Regions from separate parts of the Actinacidiphila sp. bgisy160 genome, predicted to be linked through region 1. Evidence: riboswitches for the same ligand, from Rfam matches in the RefSeq annotation. Region 1 holds a riboswitch; each other region holds the start of a gene.

What was found. Region 1 has a riboswitch for cyclic di-AMP ahead of AC3EUJ_RS02645 (M23 family metallopeptidase). Riboswitches for the same ligand answer to the same signal wherever they lie in the genome.
Region 2: it holds a riboswitch for cyclic di-AMP, as region 1 does, so the genes downstream of both, AC3EUJ_RS24235 (C40 family peptidase) here and AC3EUJ_RS02645 (M23 family metallopeptidase) in region 1, are expected to answer to the same signal.
Region 3: it holds a riboswitch for cyclic di-AMP, as region 1 does, so the genes downstream of both, AC3EUJ_RS20335 (transglycosylase family protein) here and AC3EUJ_RS02645 (M23 family metallopeptidase) in region 1, are expected to answer to the same signal.

What each region holds. Positions count from the first base shown of each region.
Region 1 covers NZ_JBYIQW010000001.1:548,571-553,260, forward strand. Annotated here, with positions in the region: gene AC3EUJ_RS02635 (caspase, EACC1-associated type) at 1-611, shown strand, start outside; gene AC3EUJ_RS02640 (extracellular solute-binding protein) at 608-2,014, shown strand; cyclic di-AMP (ydaO/yuaA leader) riboswitch at 2,232-2,371, shown strand; gene AC3EUJ_RS02645 (M23 family metallopeptidase) at 2,557-3,687, shown strand; gene AC3EUJ_RS02650 (hypothetical protein) at 3,771-4,052, opposite strand; gene AC3EUJ_RS02655 (DUF6227 family protein) at 4,131-4,690, opposite strand, start outside.
Region 2 covers NZ_JBYIQW010000033.1:69,333-74,022, forward strand. Annotated here, with positions in the region: gene AC3EUJ_RS24210 (8-amino-7-oxononanoate synthase) at 1-374, shown strand, start outside; gene AC3EUJ_RS24215 (DUF397 domain-containing protein) at 377-628, opposite strand; gene AC3EUJ_RS24220 (helix-turn-helix domain-containing protein) at 644-1,495, opposite strand; gene AC3EUJ_RS24225 (ATP-binding protein) at 1,781-2,212, shown strand; gene AC3EUJ_RS24230 (GNAT family N-acetyltransferase) at 2,225-2,869, opposite strand; gene AC3EUJ_RS24235 (C40 family peptidase) at 2,903-3,376, opposite strand; cyclic di-AMP (ydaO/yuaA leader) riboswitch at 3,380-3,536, opposite strand; gene AC3EUJ_RS24240 (hypothetical protein) at 3,888-4,190, opposite strand; gene AC3EUJ_RS24245 (ATP-dependent Clp protease proteolytic subunit) at 4,197-4,690, opposite strand, start outside.
Region 3 covers NZ_JBYIQW010000025.1:8,682-13,371, forward strand. Annotated here, with positions in the region: gene AC3EUJ_RS20325 (putative bifunctional diguanylate cyclase/phosphodiesterase) at 1-337, opposite strand, end outside; gene AC3EUJ_RS20330 (SAM-dependent methyltransferase) at 334-1,149, opposite strand; gene AC3EUJ_RS20335 (transglycosylase family protein) at 1,354-2,484, opposite strand; cyclic di-AMP (ydaO/yuaA leader) riboswitch at 2,487-2,677, opposite strand; gene AC3EUJ_RS20340 (aldo/keto reductase) at 3,311-4,318, shown strand; gene AC3EUJ_RS20345 (GNAT family N-acetyltransferase) at 4,388-4,690, opposite strand, start outside.

The DNA.
Region 1 (4,690 bases):
CGACCGCGGCCGGGGACACCCCGCTGGACAGCGCCGTCTTCGTCGCCGACCCCCCGGCTGGCGGCGAACCGCCCACCCGGCAGGACATCGAGGCCGCGCTGCGGGACCACGGTGAGGCCGCCGGCACCCGGCGCGACGTCCTGTTCGCCGTCGACGTCTCCAGCTCCTCCTACTCCGGGGCCAACGTCCCCGTCGTGCGTTCCGTGCTGGCCCGAGCCTCCGGCTACCGGTACGGCATCGCCGCCGTGCCCGGCCGCACCCTCCTGCGTCCCGGGCCGAACGACGCGGCCGCGCGGGACGCCGCGATCCGCGCGCTGGCACCGGTCGAGCGGGACGCCCCCGTGGCCGCCGCCCTGCGGCAGTGGTCCCGGGCCCTCGCCGATTCCCCCGGCGCCCTGATCGTCCTCATCACCGACGACGAGGACAGCGCCCGCGTCGACCCGCCGGACGTGGACGTCCCCGTGCTGGTGGTGTCCCTGGAGGGCTACGGCTGCTCGCTGCGCTTCAACAAGGCCGTGACGGAGGGCGGCGGCGCCTGCCTCACGGCCACGCAGGACCTGCCCAACCGGGTCGCGGAGACCATCACCCGCCTCACCTCGGGAGGGTCATGACAGCCACCGGGCCCCGAGGCGTGGACGGCACCCTCCGCCCTCCGCGCCCCGTCCGCCGCCGGCGCGCGCGCCGCGCGCTGGGCGCCCTGCTCCTGCTGGCCGGGGCGGCCTGCAGCGGCCCCGCCGCCGCCCCGGCGCCGGAGCCCGACCGCTCCCGGCCGCTGATCGTCGCCAGCGACGCCGACCTCACCGCCGGCGGCCGACCCGGCGTCCGCCGCGCCCTGATCGAGGAGTGGAACCGGCGCAACCCGTCCCGGCCCGCCCGGCTCGTCGAGCTCCCCTCCGCCTCCGACGAGCAGCGCAGCGAGCTGATCGGCGCCTTCCAGTCGGGCACCGCCGCGTACGACGTGGTCAACCTCGACATCAGCTGGATCCCCGAGTTCGCCGACAGCGGGCTGCTGCGCCCGCTCGCCCCCGCCCTCGTCGACGGGGACTTCCTGCGCCAGGCCGCGGACGCCGGGCGCTGGAAGGGCCGCACGTACGCGGTGCCCTTCAACACCGACGTCGGCCTGCTCTACTACCGCACCGACGACCTCGCCAAGGCCGGGCGCCGCCCCGCCGACCTGCGCGGATACGCCAAGATCGGCGACCTGCTCGCCGACGTCCGCCCGCTCGGCCACGCCGCCTACACCACCCAGCTGCGCGCGTACGAGGGCCTGACCGTCAACACCCTGGAGACCTTCTGGACCGCGGGCGTCGAACTCGTCGACGGCGACGGCCGCTACATCGGCACCGAGGACGGGCTGCGCGAGGGCCTGGACGAGCTCGGCCGGCTGGGCGCCGCCAACAACCTCAACCCGGTGTCCCTGGAGGCCGACGAGTCGGTCACCCTCGCCCAGTTCACCGAGGGGCAGAGCGTGCTGATGCGCAACTGGCCTTACGCCTACAACCGGCTGGACGCCGCCCTCGCCCCAGGCGTCCGCTTCGGCGTGGCCCGGCTCCCCGGCATCGCGGCGCTCGGCGGTCAGAGCCTCGGCGTGGCGGCGAACAGCGACCGCCCGGACGACGCCGCGGACCTGATCCGCTTCCTGACCGGACGCGACGCCCAACATGCCCTGCTCCGGGCCGGCTTCGCCCCGGCACGGCGGTCGGCATACGGAGCCGGGAATGTCAACTGTGACGATCCTCACGACCCCCGCGCCTGGTTCTACGACCGCCCCACGGGACGCGGCTCGGAGCCCCCGCCCTCGCCGTCCGCCGCGACCCCCGCTTACACGACCCTGCTGTGGTGCGCGCTGCAGGCCGCCAGGGCCCGTCCGGCGACCGCGCATTACGTCACCTTCACCCGGGTCCTGCAGCGTGAAGTGCACGGAATGCTCGCGGCGCACCGCGGCGCCGACGCCTCGGCGGAGCGCCTGGACGGCCGTCTGGGGCGCGCGCTCGGCGGCCGGGGTCCGGGGTGACCATCACTCCTCGTGAGCGCGACACTCCCTTCCGCATAACGACTGATGCACACTCACATTTCCCATAGGTCACGGCAGTCACGACCCAATGTCCGCTTCTGTCCCGTCCATCCCCATAGATTCCCGTCATGAACTCGCTTGAGTGGCTTGGAATTGGCGGGCGCCTCTATTAACGTTCGATAACGCAGCGCGGTCGTCCCACCGCCGACAGGGCGGCGCCGTGCGCTTGCCGAATCCCGTCCGCGGGAACCGGGGAACCACTTCCTGGGGTGAATCGGGGGCCCTCCGCGGTCCTCGTAGGAGACCTTCCTGCTCCGAACCCGTCAGCTAACCCGGTAGGCGAGAAGGAAGGAAAGGAGTGCGCCCGCGTGGCGTCGAACGAGCCTGCCCTGATACCCGGACAGCAACAGGGGTCCGTCAGCGCATACCCCGAGTGGGACACCGCCGAGTGGAACATCGCCGCCGGCTGGAACCCCCCGGCAGCCGAGCAGGCACCGCCGACGAAGAACGCGATCGACGGCTGGGACACCGGCCAGTGGAACATGGCCGCCGGCTGGCTCGACGCGGCCGCCGCCGCGGAGACGACCTCCCAGGACGCCACCGTCGCGGAGCACGAGGCCGCCGGGCACGAGGCGTACGAGGCCGCCGCCACCACCGCCACCGTCGCCACCCACCCGCTCCCCGAGGACATCGAGGCCTTCGCGGACGCCCGGCACAGCGAGGACGCCGAGGACATCGAGGCCTTCGAGGCCTTCGAGGGCGCGCCCCACGAGGGCCCGCCGGCCGAGCCGTGGAACCCCACCGAGGAGTCCGCCGGGCCCGTGCGCGGCCGGCACCGCGTCGCCAAGCAGCGCTCCCTGGGCCGCGGTTCGGCGGTCTTCGGAGTCGCGGCCGTGGCCGTGCTGGGTGTCGGAGGGGTCGCCGCCGCCGAGGGCAAGAACCCCCTCCCCGTCTCCCTTCCCCATCTGCCCGAGGCGTCCGAACTGCCCGGCATCGGCGCGCTCGTCGACGACGACAGCGCCCCCGAGGCCAAGCCCGTCGCCGAGGCCCTGAGCCCCGACGCGGGTGAGGCGCTGCGCAACCGCATCCTCGACCAGGCCCAGCAGCAGCGGAACGCCGCCGACCGGGCCGCCAGGACCGCCGCGCAGCAGGAGGCCTCGGCCAAGGCAGCCAAGTCCGCGGCGGCGGAGCGGGTCCGCGCTGAGGCCGCCGCCAAGAAGAAGGCCGCGGAGGAGGCCGCGAAGAAGCTCGAGGCCGCCCGCCTGGCCGAGCTCGCCAAGAGCTTCGTCAAGCCGGTCACCTCGTACACCCTGACCGCGGGCTTCGGCGAGTCCAGCTCGCTGTGGGCCAACACCCACACCGGCCAGGACTTCGCCGCCCCGACCGGCACCCCGGTCAAGGCCATCCACAGCGGCACCATCACCGAGGCGGGCTGGGCCGGTTCGTACGGCTACCGCATCATCCTGACCCTCGACGACGGCACCGAGCTCTGGTACTGCCACCTCTCCTCGATGATCGTCACCTCCGGCAAGGTCACCACCGGTGACACCATCGGCCGCGTCGGCGCCACGGGCAACGTCACCGGCCCGCACCTGCACCTCGAGGTGCGCCCCGGCGGCGGCGACCCGATCGGCCCGATGGGCTGGCTGCGCAGCAAGGGCCTGTCCGTCTGAGACGAGCGACCGGCCACGCACGACCACACGGACTCCGGCGGCCTTGGCGACACCCCCCGTCACCCAGGGCCGCCGGTCCGTGTCTACGGGACGACGAAGTTGTAGAGCTCCGAGATCCTCGGCGGCCCGCTCGGCTCCGGGAAGCCGGACTCCTTGGCGGCGGGCATCATGATCTCCATGAAGGCCTCGAGCGCCTGCGCGGACTGCCAGACGTTCACCAGCCGCAGGCCCTCGTTGGTGATCACGGCGGCGTGCGAGAGCAGCCCCGCGGGAGGGTGTTCGGGCCCGAAGCCCGCGCGGTGGTTCGCCTCCTCGTACTGCAGGGCCGTCACACCGGGGAACTCGACCTCCGTCAGGACCGGCATGGGAACCTCCCGCCTCCCACCGACACGCCTACGCCCCAATTTCCTCCGGCCGCACCCCGGCCGCAATCCGGAACGCGGCTAGAGAGCCTCCAGCCGTACGTCCGCGGAGTCGCAGGCCGCCGTCTCGTCGGCGTACACCTCGCAGACCGGCCGCCCGTCGGGGGTCATCGTGTGCTCGACCTCCCAGAGGCTGATCTCCTCGCCGGTCGCCAGCAGGAAGGCATGCTCGTACAGCGTCCAGCCGGCGACCCGGCCGGTGCCGATCCGGGTGTGCCGCCCGGTGACGTACGCGATGTCGTGGCCCACCGCCGCGCCCAGCCGGCTGCGCAGCTCCTCGCCCGGTACGTCCGTGTTCTCGGCACGCCGCAGCACCCGCCACGCGTGCTCCGCGGAGTGCTCCTCCGTGTACTGCCGAGGTCCGGGCGTCAGGTCCATCGCCAGCTGCGGCAACCGTGCCAGCCAGTCCGCCGCCTCCGCCTCCAGCTCCTCCGGCGAGGGCTCCCCGAAGCGCGCGTCGATCGCGTGCTGGGCGACGGCCAGCGCGTCCGGGTCGGAGTACACCTCGTACAGCGGTTCGTCGGCGCCGGGGCCGGTGTTGTGCTCGATCTCCCACAGCAGCTGTGTGCTGCCGTCGGCCA
Region 2 (4,690 bases), on a different contig from region 1:
TCTTCGACACGGGCCTCGCCCCGGCGGCGACGGGCGCGGCGCTCGGCGCGCTGCGCCTGCTGAGGCGGGAGCCGGAACGCGCCGTACGGGCCCGGGCGGTCGCCGGCGAGCTGTACGAGCGGCTGGTGGAGGCGGGGCTGGACGCCACCGTGCCGGACGCGTGCGTCGTGTCGGTGCGGGCGCCGTCACCCGAGGCGGCCGTCGCGTGGGCCGCCGCGTGCCGTGCGGCGGGTCTCGCCGTGGGCTGCTTCCGGCCACCGTCCGTGCCCGACGGGATCTCGCGGCTGCGGCTCACCGCGCGGGCCGATCTGACCGACCGGGAGATCGGCGACGCCGTGGGGACGATCGTCCGTACGGCGCCGCCGCGCCCCTGAACTCAGGGGTGTTCGGTCAGGTTCCCCGTCGCCACGGCGGCGAGGAACTCCGCCCAGGCCGCCGGGGGGAAGAGCAGGGCGGGGCCGCGCACATCCTTGGAGTCGCGTACGGCGAGCTGACCCGAGAGCGGCCCGTCTCCGATGAGGGCCGTCTCGACGCAGTTGTTCGCCGCCGTGCTGTAGCTGCTGCGTCGCCAGTTCACGCCGAAGAGGGACGCACTGGAGGTGACGTACTGAGGCAGGACATTGGACATGGGGGGCGTGCCTCCTTACGCGCCTTTGCCGATGCCGGAGATGAAGGACAACGACTGCTCACTCGACAGGGCATGGGAGCGCAATCGATTGAAGGCAGCACCGTACGCCCTGACGTCCTCGTGCTGATCCAGATAGAGACTACTCGTCAAATGGTCGAGAACAACCACGTCGAGATCAGCAATGCGCGGAAATGAGAAGATTACGAAAGGCCCTGTGACGCCTATATGCCCACCGGCCGAGAAGGGCAGCACCTGCAGATGCACATGAGGCAGTGAACCCAGTTCCACAAGATGGCTCAATTGCGCCGCCATCACTCCGGGCCCCCCGACACTCCGGCGCAGCACCGCCTCGTCCAGTACCGCCCACAACTCCAGCGGCGGATCGGCGCGCAGCACCGCCTGGCGGGCCATCCGCACCTGCACCAGGGTCGCGATCTGCCGCGGACCGAGCTGCGGCAGGACCGAGCGGGTCAACTCACGGGCGTAGTCCGGGGTCTGCAGCAGTCCGGGAACCACCGTCGTCTCCAGGGTTCGCGCCCGGCAGGCGTCGGTCTCCAGGGAGATGAAGTCCCGGTAGGCGGAGGGAAGTTCCTCCCGGAACTCATGCCACCAGCCGCGCCGGTCGCCCTCGCTCGCGAGCGCGGCGAGCATCTCCCGCAGCCGCTGGTCGCGCACGCCGTACACGTCCAGCAGCGCCGTGACGTCCTCGGGGCGCACCCCGCTGCGGCCGGTCTCGATCCGGCTGACCTTGGACTGGTGCCACCCCAGCCGCTGGGCGGCCTCACCGCTGGTGAGCCCCGCCGTGTCGCGCAGACGGCGCAATTCCGAGCCGATCTTGCGGCGGCGTACCGCCGGCACCTGCTGCATGGTGTGTGCACCTCCCGGTTCCCGGCACCCCCGCCGGTCCCCGGGCGAAGTCTGCCGCGCAAATACGTTCTCTCGTAGCAGAGTTCACCGCTTTGGGCGACAGATATATGCATATAGCTGTGGTGACACCTGATTAAGGGCACGATGAGTGACACTCTGGCGCGTGAGTGCCGAACGGGGACGTGCCGCGTGGGCGGGGCACGGCGCCTTCGGCTGTCGCGCGCGCGGCCACGGGCGCGGCGGGCGCCGGCGTCCTGGTCACGGCGGGAAAGGGACAGCGTCGCCATGGCAGACCACCAGGAAGCATCCGTCACCCTGCCGAGCGACCCTGCCTCGGTCCCCGCGGTACGTCGCTACGTGAGCGACCTGCTGGTGGAGTGGGGCATGCCCGAGGATTCGGACCCCGCCGACTCCGTCCGGCTCATCGTCTCCGAGCTGGCGACCAACGCGGTGCTGCACACCCTCGGCCAGTCGCCGACCTTCACCCTCGACGTCCAGCTGGACCGGGACGAGCAACTGCGCATCGGGGTCACCGACAGTCACCCCCGGTGGCCCCAGCGGCTGCCCGCCGCCGTGCAGCAGGACAACGGGCGCGGCATGGTGATCATCCGTCATCTCACGGTGGAGGCGGGCGGCACGCTCCTGGTCACCCCCACCGCGGAGGGCGGCAAGACGGTCTGGATCAGCCTGCCCTGGGCCACTGCCGCCGTCGAGTGACCCCAGTGGCCCTCAGTCCTCCCGTGTGAGCAGCAGCGCCTCGGCGCCCATCGGGACGAAGCCCGCCGCCGTGAGCGCCCGCACGCTCGCCGCATTGCCCGGGGCGATCTGCGCCCACACGGTCTCGCCCCCGGGGACGAGATGGCGCGCCGCAAGCGCGAGCCGGCGGCCGAGGCCCGCGCCGCGTGCCCCCGGGTCGACCTCCAGGGCCGCCTCCCAGCGGCCCGCCACGCCCCGGCCGGTCAGGACCGTGCCCCCGGGCACCGTCCACGCCCGGACGTCGTCACGGTGCCGCAGGGCCCGGGCGATCCGCGGGTGGTCCCGTTCGGCGGTCTCCCGCAGGGGCAGGCCCAGCGCGGCCGGCGGCCGCCCAGGCAGCGCCGGCGCGGCGGTCAGCAGGTCGACGTTGTTCACCGTGCGGTCCAGCAGCCCGCACAGCGCGGTGAGGAACGGCGGATCGAGCGGTGCCGAGAGGTCGCCGGGCGGCAGCAGCCCGCGGATCCGCCCCGGGTCGGCGTCCGCGAAGACCACGGCGTGGGCGGTGAAGGCGATCACCCCGGCGTCGCGCGGCGTGGGCTGCGGCACGACCGTCACCGAGCCGTCGGCGGGCGGGAAGACGCCCACCGCGGCGTCGGCGAGGATTCGTTCCAAGGACACACCGGCACGCTACCGGCACGTCCGCGACCGGGGTCACTTCACCCGGCCGTACCAGACGCTGCGGCTCCAGATCATCTCCAGCCGCACCCGCCCGCCGGGCTTGGGGGAGTGCCAGATCTTGCCGTGCCCGGCGTACATCCCCACGTGGTAGACGTTGCTCCCGTAGTGGAAGAACACCAGGTCGCCGCGGGTCCGTGCGGACTTCCGGATGTGCCGGACGCTGTTGTACTGCGCCGCCGCGGTGCGGGGCAGCTTCTTGCCCGCCTTCTTGAAGGAGTAGAAGGTGAGCCCGGAGCAGTCGAACCTGCCGGGGCCGGCGGCCCCGTACTGGTACGGCGCGCCCTTCTTGGACGCCGCGATCCGCAGCGCCTTGGTGGAGACCGTCGCCGCGTCGGCCTGCTGGGCGAGCTCCGGCAGTACCGCGGGACCGGCCACGGCGGCCGCCGTGAGGGCGGATACCGCCCCCAGCCGGCACAGGACCCCGGACATGGCTGTTGGCGCACTCATGCGCAACCCTTCGTCGTCCGCCTGCGAAGGATGACCTGTCGGGTTCGGGCAGGCGAAGATGCCCGGCCGCGGCTGCGGCTTCACCCCAAGGGTCCGGCGACCGGCGCCGGACCCGTACTGCTCGGGTCCTCCGCTCCTGCCGGTGCGTCGTTGTCGACCTGGCATCCGCGCGGCGGCAGGATTCGGCGTCCGCGCGGACCGCCCCGCCGGGATGACGGGGGCTTGTCGTCAAAGGGATGATCACCCACCGAAGCGACCGATTCCCAGCGCAACCGGTCGAATGTGAGTCTGTTCACGACTCACCTATTCGGGTGGACTCCGCGACGCAGGGCCCGGACTGACGACTCGAAAGGAGTCGAACACCAGGGGCGGAGCGTCAGATTCCGGATGAGTGCGGCCGTGTCGCGCAACTTGTGACCACTCGGCCGTCCACGGCAGATACAACGATCGGGCGAGTCCATTCGGTTCGAGTTCGCGTCGCCCGAACGGACCAGTGCGTCGTGACGCTCCGTCAGCGACGGTGGGGCGGCAAGGTGACCTGGCCGGTGCGCCGTTCGCCGTCGAGCACCCGCAGCGCCCGTTCCATGGTGGCCGTGTGCACCTCGCTCTCACCGCGCATGTGCATCAGTGTCAGCGCGTCACGCAGCTCCGTCGCCCGCCCCACCAGGGCCTGCGCGGCGCGCAGCGCCCCGTAGGTGTCCCGGGAGCGGGACGGGTTGATCCGGCCCAGCAGGTCCACGACCTCCAGATAGGTGTCGACGAGCTCGCCCTCGGCCCGCGTCAGGGCCGGGAGCGGTGGCAGTTCGGGTACCACGGCCGGTCACCGCGCGGAGTGCGGGGGGCGGCCGGCGCCGTCCTTGCGGCTCAGCGTCAGCCGGTCCACCAGTCCGTAGGCGAGGGCCGATGGAGCGTCAAAAATGGTGTCCCGTTCGATGTCGGCCCTGATCCGCTCCGGTTCCTGTCCGGTGTGCCGTACCAGCAGCTCCTCCAACTGATCACGGCGGCGGAGCAGTTCCGCGGCCTGGATCTCCAGGTCGGCCGTGGTGCCCTGGATCACCTCCCCGAACGAGGGCTGGTGGATCAGCACCCGCGAGCCGGGGGTCGCCAGCCGCTTGCCGGGCGTTCCGGCGGCGAGCAGGACGGCCGCCGCCGAGGCCGCCTGGCCGACGCACACCGTCGACACGTCGCAGCTGACGAACTGCATGGTGTCGTAGATCGCGGTCATCGCGGTGAAGGACCCGCCGGGCGAGTTGATGTAGAGCGAGATGTCCTGCTCCGGGGCGGCTGCCTCCAGGTGGATCAGCTGCGCCATCA
Region 3 (4,690 bases), on a different contig from region 1:
GGGTGCGGCTCTCCTCGGGCGGCATGGCGGGGCCGGGCGGGCAGTACAGCAGCAGGTAGGCGTCGACGACGTCGAGGATACGGGCCAGCGCCTCGGGGTCGGTGCAGTGCGCGGCCACGAGCGCGGCACCGATCTCCTGGGCGGGACGGGGGTCGAAAGGCTGCGCGCGCAGGGTGGCGTTGAGGCGAGCGGCGAGCGGGAGCAGGTACTCCTCGAACTCGCCGCGCGTCATGGAGGTGGCGGTGGCCGGGTAGATCGCCCGGCTCCAGATGATCGCGAAGCGCCGTAGGCTGTCGACGGGCTCCGGCTCCGGGCCGGGTTCTCTGGTCACCGTCACGCCTTGCGGCCGACGCCCGCGAAGCCGCTGAAGACAACCGGGTCCGGCGCGTCGTCGTCCGTGCCGTCGGGACGCCACAACGGCGGGGAGACAAGGCCGGGTTCGACGAGGTCGAAACCGTCGAAGAAGCGCCCCACCTCGGCCCGCGACCGCATGATCAGCGGCGAGCTCGCGCTGCGGTAGACGTTCTCGACCCGCTCCCCCTCCTCGGGTCTGCGCGGACCTCCCTCGACCGAGGCGTGGGTGACGACCAGCAGGCTGCCGGGGGCGATGGCATCGCGCAGCTCGGCCACGGCCTTGGCCGGTTCGTCGGCGTCCTCGAGGAAGTGCAGGACCGCGACGAGCAGCAGGGTGACCGGGCGCTCCAGGTCGATGAGGTCGCGCACCTCCGCGCTGTCCAGGATGTCGCGGGGGGAGCGCAGGTCGGCGGCGACGATCGCGGCGTCCTCGCTGCCCTCCAGCACGGCGCGGCTGTGGGCGACGGCGACCGGGTCGTGGTCGACGTAGACGACGTGGGCGCCGGGACTGGCCGCCTGGGCGACCTCGTGGACGTTGCCGAAGGTGGGGATGCCGGAGCCGACGTCGAGGAACTGGGTGATGCCCTGGTCGACGGAGTAGCGCACTGCCCTGCGCATGAACGCCCGGTTGGCCTGCATGATCTTCGGGAGCCCCGGGAAGGCCTCGATGGCCCGCCGTCCCGCCTCCCGGTCGACCTCGAAGTTGTGCGAGCCGCCTAGGTAGTAGTCGTAGATGCGGGACACGCTCGGCACGGAAAGATCGATCCCATGAGGGGCCCAGGCAGGACGCTCCATCAACGGCTCCAGCTCGTCGGCGATCAGGACGCGTGGTCGTGGACACGACCATGTGCGTCAGAGGCTACTGATCGACCGTTCGAGAGGAAACATGAAATGGAAATATTCGATCCGTTTTCGGTCACAGACCAAAGGCATGTGCCCTGTTCCCCGAGAGAGGGGAACAGGGCACACCCTAGCGCCGGATGACGGTAGAACAGTTGATCAGACGTTGACGCCGTGGGCGCGGAGGTACGCCAGCGGGTCCATGTCGGAGCCGAAGTCGGGCGTGGTGCGCACCTCGAAGTGCAGGTGCGGACCGGTCACGTTGCCGGTGGCGCCCGACAGGCCGAGCTGCTGGCCGACGGAGACCGTCTGGCCGGCCGAGACCGACAGCGAGGACAGGTGGGCGTACTGGGAGTACCGGCCGTCGGCGTGCTTGACGACGACCTGGTTGCCGTACGAGCCGCCCCAGCCCGCGGAGACCACGGTGCCGCCGGCGATCGACTTCACCTTGGTGCCGGTGGAGGCGATGAAGTCGACACCGGTGTGGTAGCCCTTGGACCACATGGCGCCGGCCCGGTGGTAGGCGGTGCCCAGGGTGACGCGGTCGAGCGGGGCGGTGTAGCCGGAGGTGCTGGCGGCCTTGACGGCGGCCGGGGCGAACTTCGCGGCCTTGGGCGCGGTCTTGGCGGCGGCCTTCTCACCCAGGGACAGGACCTGGCCCGGGTAGATCAGGTTCGGGTTGCCGCCGATGACGGACTTGTTGTTCACGTACAGCTTCTGCCATCCGCCGTCGACCGACTGGGCGTCAGCGATCTTGGAGAGGGTGTCGCCGCCGGCGACCTTGTAGGAGCCGCCGGCGCTCTTCGGCGCCTCGGCCTTCTTGGCGGGGGCAGCGGGCTTCGCGGCGGGCTTCGCGGCCGACTTCGCGGCGGCGACGGAGGCGCTCGCCGGGGTCGCCGACGGGTTGGCCATCGCCTTGGTCAGACCGGCCTTGGGGCCGCACACGGGCCAGGCCTGCGGGCCCTGGGTCGCCAAAACCTTCTCAGCGACGGCGATCTGCTCGGCCTTGGTCGCGAGGTCGGCACGCGGGGCGTACTTCGTGCCACCGAAGCCGGCCCAGGTGCTCTGGGTGAACTGCAGGCCGCCGTAGAAGCCGTTACCGGTGTTGATGGACCAGTTGTTGGTGCTCTCACAGGCCGCGACCTTGTCCCACACGCTCACGGGAGCGGCGTGGGCACCGGTGGCGCCGACGATCGGGAGCGCCACCGCGGCGCCGGTGGTGCCGGCCAGGGCGCTGATACGGGTGATGCGGGTGTTCCGCGGACGACGGTGCTTTCCCTTACCGGGCATGCCGAATTCCTCTCCGACGCCTGCGAGGTAAGCTGTCGGGTTCGGACTGGAGATGCCCGGCCGCGATTGGGCATGCCAAATAAAGGCACGTCGCTGCGACTTCACCCCTAGCCGTCCCGAGACCAACGGGAACGGCAACTACCTGGGTCCCCCGCTCCTGCCGTGCGGTCTTGTCATCCGGCGTCCGGGCAGCGGCAGGACTAGGCGTTCCACCCGGAAGAATCTCGCAGGAATTGGTCCTGCGAGATCTGGAAGCTAAACGACGGAATCGTTCGGGAGCAAGGAGCGGAATCACGCCACCCGACGGACCGCAAGTCGATCAACAGCTTCTGTGACTTTACGTGAGAAGTGTCCGCTCTGCGTAGGCGAAAAATTGGCGCACGGTAATCGCGCGATATCGTACGGTTAAATCCGGTGGAGAAATTAGACGCTGCGTCGCCTAGGGCTCCCGCCGCGTATTCGGCACGTGACACCCATCACGCATCGATTCGCTATGCATGCACTGTGGGTGCATATGTCCGGTTAGATACCTCAATGCCGGATAAAGCAGGAGGCGTACCGCTCCAACCCGCCCCCGACCACGCCGTCCTGAGGACCCACCCGCAGGAACACCCTCTGAGCCAACCACCGAGCGCATCCCCCGATTCCCGGATGCGCCGCTCCGGCGCGGTCCGCGGTGTGGCGTGCGCCACAACCGCCCCTGCGGCGGGGCGAGAAGAGGGCACTGACGAGCGCCGCCGTCCGGAAGACGGACGTGACAGCGCCGATTGGGCGAAGGTAGCCTCCCAATCCCGCACATTTCCTCACATCGCCCGGGAGCCCTCGCGTGCCCTACCTCGCCGCCGACGACCGCTACGCCTCGATGGAATACCGCAGGACCGGGCGCAGCGGGGTCCTGCTGCCCGTCGTGTCCCTCGGCCTGTGGCACAACTTCGGCGACACCTCGCCGCTGGAGAAGCAGCGCGCGGTGCTGCGCCGCGCCGTCGACCGTGGCGTGGTCCACATCGACCTGGCCAACAACTACGGCCCGCCCGCCGGCTCGGCCGAGGCCAACTTCGGCACGATCTTCGCCCAGGACCTCCGCCCGTACCGCCACGAGCTCTTCATCGCCACCAAGGCGGGGTACGACATGTGGCCCGGCCCGTACGGCGAGTGGGGCAGCCGCAAGTACCTGCTCTCCTCCCTCGACCAGTCCCTGGGCCGCATGGGCCTGGACCACGTGGACGTCTTCTACTCGCACCGCTTCGACCCGGACACGCCCCTGGAGGAGACCATGGGCGCCCTGGACTCCGCGGTCCGCCAGGGCAAGGCCCTGTACGCCGGCATCTCCAACTACCCCGCCGAGGCGCACCGCCGGGCGACGGAGATCCTGCGCGATCTGGGCACCCCGCTGCTGATCCACCAGGCCGCCTACAGCATCCTCCAGCGCGACCCGGAGGCCGGCGTCCTCGACGCCGTCGGCGACACCGGCACCGCCCTCATCGCCTACTCGCCGCTCGCCCAGGGCCAGCTCACCGACCGCTACCTCGAGGGTGTGCCGGCCGACTCCCGGATGGCGCTCGGCCACTTCCTCAAGCGCGACGCCCTGACCGAGCAGAAGCTCACCTTCCTGCACGCGCTCGACAAGCTCGCCGGCGAGCGCGGCCAGACCCTGGCCCAGCTGGCCCTGACCTGGGTGCTGCGCGACCCGCGGGTCGTCTCCGTCCTCATCGGCGCGAGCAGCGTCGCCCAGCTCGACCAGAACCTCGCCGCCCTCGACGCGGGCCCGCTCGGCCCGGACGAGCTGGCCGAGATCGACCGGCTCTCGGCCGAGGCGGGCGTCCGCATCCCCTGACGACCGCCCCGCACGCGCGAATGGGCCGGCCCCCGTCGAGGGCCGGCCCATTCCCGTCGGTGTCGGGACTCAGGCGAGACGGGCCTGCAGGGCGGCACGGACGCCGGCCCACTCGTCAGCGAGGATCGAGTAGTACGCGCTGTCGCGGACGGTGCCGTCCACGGCGCGGGTGTGGGCGCGGCGCACCCCCTCGAAGCGGCCGCCGATGCGCTCGATCGCCGCCCGGGAGCGCGCGTTGCGCGCGTCCGTCTTCAGGGTGACGCGCAACACAGCCCACACGTCGAACGCATGGGTGAGCAGCAGCAGTTTCGCCTCGGTGTTGCAAGGGGTGCGCTGGGCGGAAGCGGCGAGCCAGGTGCTGCCGATCTCGGC